DNA from 2 places in the Streptomyces sp. NPDC002698 genome. Region 2 is predicted to be linked to the other one. Evidence: riboswitches for the same ligand, from Rfam matches in the RefSeq annotation. Region 2 holds a riboswitch; the other holds the start of a gene.
The links. Region 2 has a riboswitch for S-adenosylmethionine ahead of ACFYW9_RS22480 (putative leader peptide). Riboswitches for the same ligand answer to the same signal wherever they lie in the genome.
Positions count from the first base shown of each region.

Region 1: linked by a shared signal. The riboswitch ahead of thrC (threonine synthase) and the one ahead of ACFYW9_RS22480 (putative leader peptide) in region 2 are both predicted to bind S-adenosylmethionine.

Region 1 covers NZ_JBIAQM010000005.1:257,622-260,798, forward strand. Annotated here, with positions in the region: gene ACFYW9_RS10215 (MoaD/ThiS family protein) at 1-261, opposite strand, end outside; gene thrC (threonine synthase) at 258-1,556, opposite strand; SAM riboswitch class I at 1,572-1,728, opposite strand; gene ACFYW9_RS10225 (glucosyl-3-phosphoglycerate synthase) at 1,934-2,878, shown strand; gene ACFYW9_RS10230 (trehalose-6-phosphate synthase) at 2,957-3,177, shown strand, end outside.
Region 2 covers NZ_JBIAQM010000015.1:200,018-203,194, reverse strand. Annotated here, with positions in the region: gene ACFYW9_RS22490 (hypothetical protein) at 1-226, shown strand, start outside; gene ACFYW9_RS22485 (glutathione S-transferase C-terminal domain-containing protein) at 322-1,116, opposite strand; gene ACFYW9_RS22480 (putative leader peptide) at 1,228-1,293, opposite strand; SAM riboswitch class IV at 1,330-1,474, opposite strand; gene ACFYW9_RS22475 (hypothetical protein) at 1,632-1,766, shown strand; gene ACFYW9_RS22470 (amino acid ABC transporter permease) at 1,963-2,967, shown strand; gene ACFYW9_RS22465 (amino acid ABC transporter ATP-binding protein) at 2,964-3,177, shown strand, end outside.

The DNA of each region.
Region 1 (3,177 bases), on a different contig from region 2:
GGCCGGAATGATCGAAACGCCGACACCGTCCGGAGTCGCCGTCTCCAGGCCCTGCTCGAAGCGGACGTCGTCGTCGTTGACGTACACGTTGACGAAGCGGCGCAGCTTGCCCTGGTCGTCCAGGACGCGCGCGGCGATGCCCGTGTGGTTCTTCTCCAGGTCACTGATGACCTCGGCGAGGGTCGTGCCCTCGGCCGTCACCTCGGCGGCGCCACCGGTGTAGGTGCGCAGGATGGTGGGGATGCGGACGTTGACGCTCATGATGCGAGGCCAGCCTCTCGGAAGGAGTCGAGGTTCGGGCGGATGGTCGCGGTCAGCCCGGTGTCCGAGGCCACCGCGTCCAGGGTCTTGAGGCCGTCGCCGGTGTTCAGCACGACCGTGGTGAGGGTCGGGTCGAGGAGACCGTTCTCGATCAGCTTGCGGGTGACGCCGACGGTCACGCCGCCTGCCGTCTCCGCGAAGATGCCCTCGGTGCGCGCGAGCAGCTTGATCGCGTCGACGATCTGCTCGTCGTTCACGTCCTCCACCGCGCCGCCGGTGCGCCGCGCGATGTCCAGCACGTACGGCCCGTCCGCCGGGTTGCCGATGGCGAGCGACTTGGCGATGGTGTCCGGCTTCTGCGGCCGTACGACGTCGTGGCCGGCCTTGTAGGCGACGGAGACCGGGGAGCAGCCCTCGGCCTGGGCGCCGAAGATCTTGTAGGGCCTGTCCTCGACGAGCCCGAGCTTGATCAGCTCTTGGAGTCCCTTGTCGATCTTCGTGAGCTGGGAGCCGGAGGCGATCGGCACCACGAGCTGGTCGGGGAGCCTCCAGCCGAGCTGCTCGCAGATCTCGTACGCCAGGGTCTTGGAGCCCTCGGCGTAGTAGGGCCGCAGGTTGACGTTGACGAAGCCCCAGCCCTCGCCGGCCGGGTCGCCGATCAGCTCGGAGCAGAAGCGGTTCACGTCGTCGTAGTTGCCCTGGATGCCGACGAGCTCGCCGCCGTAGACCGCGGCCATGACGACCTTGCCCTGCTCCAGGTCGTGCGGGATGAACACGCAGGAACGGAAGCCGGCGCGGGCCGCCGCGGCGCCCACGGCGCCGGCGAGGTTGCCCGTGGAGGAGCAGGAGAGGGTGGTGAAGCCGAAGACGCGGGCCGCTTCGATGGCCTGGGCGACGACGCGGTCCTTGAAGGAGTGCGTCGGGTTGCCCGAGTCGTCCTTGACGAAGAGCTTTCCGGCGTCGACACCGAGCTCACGGGCCAGGTTGTCGGCCTGCACGAGCTTGGTCCAGCCGGGGTTGATGTTGGGCTTGTCCGCCACGTCCGCGGGGACGGGCAGCAGCGGCGCGTAGCGCCAGATGTTCGCGGGTCCCGCTTCGATGCGCTTGCGGAGTTCTTCGGTCTCGTAGGCCGAGAAGTCGTAGGCGATCTCCAGCGGGCCGAAACACTCCTCGCAGGCGAAGACCGGGCCGAGCGGGACGCGGTGCCCGCATTCGCGGCAGGAGAGCGCCGCGGCCGGGCCGAGGTCCACCGCTTCGGCGGAGTTCGTGGTACTTGCAACTGTCTGCGCAGCCATGGAGGCGAGGCCCTTTCCTCATCTTCCTCACGACGCACTTCGCCGTGAGACGGATTTGGCACCTTCCCGAGCCGGGAGCCTCGCGACACGATCGGCATCGATCGGTACGAGACCGGCTGGAGGGTTGCCGGGGCTTCATCGGGCCGTATCCCTCTGCCCCTCTGGATGAGCGGTATTTGATTGTTGAACCGTTGAACGCGATACGTACCGACGATCCAGGACATGCGATGGTCATCCGCGTTGTTCAAGACTGTAACCGAAGGCCAGGACAGTTGAGATAGTCGTCCGAACCGCGAGACGACGGCAATCGATCTGCCGCTGGCCGCAGCGGGCACGCCGATGAGAGCGTGTGATCAGACAGTGAGGAGCCGCAGACCGTGCTGAAAGACGTCGAAAGCTGGCTGAGCACACGCTCCTGGTCCGTGACCGACCGCCCGCTCCACAAGATCATGGCCGCGAAGCGCATCACGGGATCGACGGTCAGTGTCGTGCTGCCCGCGCTCAACGAGGAGGAGACGGTCGGCGAGATCGTCGCGATCATCCGCCACGACCTGATGCAGCAGGTGCCCCTCGTCGACGAGATCGTCGTCGTCGACTCCGGCTCGACGGACCGCACCTCCGCGGTCGCCGCCGCCGCGGGCGCGAGGGTCGTGCACCGCGACGACATCCTCCCGCGGATCCCGGCCGTGCCCGGCAAGGGCGAGGTGCTGTGGCGGTCGCTCCTCGTCACGAGCGGGGACATCGTCTGTTTCATCGACGCGGACCTCAAGGAGTTCTCGTCCGACTTCGTCTCCGGGATCGTGGGCCCGCTGCTCACCGATCCCGGCGTCGACCTGGTCAAGGCCATGTACGACCGCCCGCTGGGCGGCGCCTCGGGACAGGGCGGCCGGGTCACCGAGCTGATGGCCCGCCCCCTGCTGAACATGCACTGGCCGCAGCTCGCGGGCTTCGTCCAGCCGCTCGGCGGCGAGTACGCGGCCCGCCGCTCGCTGCTCGAACAGCTCCCCTTCCCCGTCGGCTACGGCATCGAACTCGGCATGCTGGTCGACGCCCTGCACCTGGTCGGCCTGGACGCCCTCGCCCAGGTCGACGTCGGGGTGCGCAAGCACCGCCACCAGGACGGCCAGGCGCTCGGCCGCATGGCCGCCGCGATCTACCGCACCGCCCAGCTCCGGCTGGCCCGCGGTCACCTGATCCGCCCCGCCCTCACCCAGTTCGAGCGCGACCGCGACGGTTTCCGGCCGCGCACCTACTCCGTGGACACGGAGGAAAGGCCGCCGATGAGCGAAATCTCCGAGTACCAGACGCGCAGAGCCGCGTAGTCCGGCGCCGACGGCCGCCGATCGCATACGGCCGAAGGGCGCGTTTGAGCGTTTCGAGACGGGGCTAGGTTTCGAGGCATGGCTTCAACGCACGGTGCCCACAGGATTCTGGTCGCCTCCAACCGCGGCCCGGTCACCTACGAGGTACGGGAGGACGACTCGCTGCACGCCAGACGCGGCGGCGGCGGCCTCGTCTCGGGACTCTCGGCGATCGGGCCGGACGCGGGCGCCCTCTGGGTCTGCTCCGCGCTCGGCGACGGCGACCGGGAGGCCGTCCGGCGGGGGGTCCACGAGGACGG
Region 2 (3,177 bases):
CGGCCAGAACGTCGCGGACGTCGAGGCGGCCTGCCGGGCCCTGATCGGTTCCGTGGAGCGGTCCCGGCGTGCCTTCGAGGTACCGGAGCCGTGGGAGGAACTCCGCGAGTCGGCGCTGCTCCTCCAGGAGCAGATTCTGGGGCCGGGGCGCGAGGTCCTGGGGCAGGGCCGGCACTGGGCCTCCACCCTGAGGGGCGTGAGCATTCTGCTGGTTCCGCGCGAGTGATCCGCGCGGCCGCCCGGGCCGGTGTTTCCGGCCCGGCGGCCGCCGTCCGGGCGAGGCCGTCGGCCTGCCCGGCACGCCCGGTTCCGGCGGGAGCGTCAGACGTCCGCCGCCGCCAGGGGCACCACATCACTACCGTGCCGGAAGGCGGGGTGATCGCCGAGACGGCGTACGTAGTCCAGGAGCCGGGGATGCGAGCGGAGGGCGTCGCAGGGGCCCAGCCCGGTGAGAGCCGTCCATACGTCCACGTCCGCCGCCGTGAGGGAGTCGCCCAACACGTAGGCGCTCGCGGCGAGTTGACAGTCCAGCAGTTCCAGGGCGGCCGCGAGTTCCGAGGCCGGGGCGGACGGGGTGACATCGCGGTCGAGCAGATCGCGGAGGGCTTCGATGTCGGCGGCGAGGGACGGCGGGCAGATCGCGGAGGGGCTCGTCGTGGCGTGACCGGAGAACAGTCCGGCCAGATCGCGCAGGATGGCGGGCGGGTGGTTGCTGACGATGCGTCCGCTCCACCGGTCGCACAGGGCGGGGGCGGTGAGCGGTCCGTCGAAGTGGTACTCGGTGGCCTCGTACGCGCGGCGCAGTGAGGCGAAGGCGTCGGGTGTCCGCGCGGGGTCCGCCAGGAGTGTGGTGGCGACCGAGTCCCGCAGGCCGAGCAGTTCGAGGGTGATGGCGATCCGCAGCGAGAACGGACAACTCCGCGACAGGTACAGCTCGTAGCGGTGTGGAGCCGGGTAGAAGCCGCCGGCGAGACCGGCACCGATGCGGCTGTCGACGCGGTGGGGGAGGGCGGACGGTGTCGCCGCCGGCTGGAGGCGAAGGGCCGAGGGGAACGAAATCTGCTCACAGGGGCGTGCGTCGGCAGTGCTGGACGTGCGCGAAACTGTCTCGGGCATGACTCTCCCTGGGGGAAGAAGGAAGCCGCCGCCGCTTTGTGGGCACCGGCGGCCGAATGCGGATTGACTGCGCTGGTCGCACCGGTCCGGATCGCACGGACCGGCAGCGGATCAGTAAGCGCTGGAGACACGCAACAGATCGATGTGCAGGCGCCTCGTCAAGCCGTTCCTTGGCATTCCCACCGGTCCCGACTCCGGGGCTCGCGAGACGCGAGACCGCACTTGCCCCGCCGCGCCGGCGGGACCCGGTCGTCACCCGGGGCACCCCGTCGCGGTGGAAGGGTTGCCTGTCAGCGGGCCGGGGCCGATGACCGACGGAGCGGGCGGACCCGCACCGTGGGCGCTGACAATCGTGACCGTCCATGCCAGTCTCGGTGCGCTCTGTTGCGCCGTCAAGAAGGCCGCACGCGCGGTCTCACCTGGTGGTCACCCGCATTGACATTGTTTTCGGGGCGGGCCTAACCTGCGGCCCACCAGGGGATGCCTTTTCGGCCGGAGTGGAAATGGTGACGGCGATGCACACAGCTGACGGGACGGCCGCATGGCGGCGCCTCGGCCGCGATGTGCTGTGCGCCGACCGCTCCGTGGACCTGCTGCGCGTCAACAGCGCCCTCTGTACGGGCGTGTGCCGCTCCCTCAGCCGAGGCTGACCGCCTCTTCGGGTCTTTGACGACCGCAGGCTGACGGCTCTTCGAGTCTTCGACGACCACCGCTGTCGCGATGTGTCCTTTCCCGTCCAGCCCCCGTTTCCACGTGTGCCCGCGCCTCGCCGCGTACTGAGCCGTCCCGCTCGGCCCGGCGCTGCCGCTCCGTGGTCCGGGGTGTCCGAATCCGCTGGAGCTCTCCATGAGTCAACCTCCCGGCAGCGCTGTGTCCTTGGGATCAGCGACGCCCGCCGAGGCGATCCCCCGTACCGGCTTCCCCGCCGCGCCCAAGCCTCAGGCGGCCCAGCGGGTCCTTCCGCTCCGGCGTCCCGGCCGCTGGATCATCACGGCCGTCGTGCTCGTGCTGGCCGCCCAGATCCTCCACGGCCTGGTGACCAACCCCTTCTACCAGTGGGATCGGTTCCAGTACTGGTTCTTCCGCCCGACCATTCTCGACGGCCTGCTCATCACCCTCGAAGTGGCTCTCTACAGCGCCGTGTTGGGATTGCTCGGCGGCATCGTGCTGGCTCTGGCCAGACTTTCCCGGAGCCCGGTGCTGCGCGCGGTGAGCTGGGTCTACACCTGGCTGTTCCGGTCGGTGCCGCTGATCGTGGTCCTGCTGTTCCTCTACAACTTCAGCGCGCTGTACCAGACGTTGAGCGTGGGCGTTCCGTTCGGGCCGGCCTTCTTCACCTTCGACGAGTCCCGCCTGGCCACCGACATGGCCGTCGCCGTCGTAGGACTGAGCCTGAACGAGGCGGCGTACGCCTCCGAAGTGGTACGCGGCGGCGTTCTCTCCGTCGACCAGGGCCAGCACGAGGCGGCCTCCGCCCTGGGACTGCCGAAGCGGTACCAGTTCGCGAAGATCGTCTTCCCGCAGGCACTGCGCTCCATCACCCCCAACTACGTGAACCAGCTGATCGGCCTGATCAAGGGCACCTCGCTGGTCTTCTACGTGTCCCTGCTGGACCTGTTCGGCTCGGTGCAGAGCATGGGCAGCACCTACCCCGGCGACATCGTGCCGCTGCTCCTCGTGGCCACCGCCTGGTACCTGATCCTCACCAGCGTCGTGTCCGTCATCCAGTTCTATGTCGAGCGGTACTACTCGCGGGGCGCGCTGCGCACCCTGCCGCCGACCCCGTTGCAGAAGGCGCGGAACGCTCTGCGTGACGTGCGGGCCCGGTTCCGGAGGGAGACGGCGATATGAGCGGCGAGACCCATCTGACGACAGTGAGGACTCGGACGGCCCAGGCCGCCGACGCGGCGGAAGCGGCGTCGGCCTCCTCCGCCCCGGCGGCGGGCGCCGCGGCGGCCGCCGAGAGCGCCGGAGCGCTCCAGGTCGAGCCGGCCGCGGTCGAGGTGCACGATGTGCACAAGTGGTACGGAGCCCAACGGGTTCTGGACGGTGTGGAGTTGA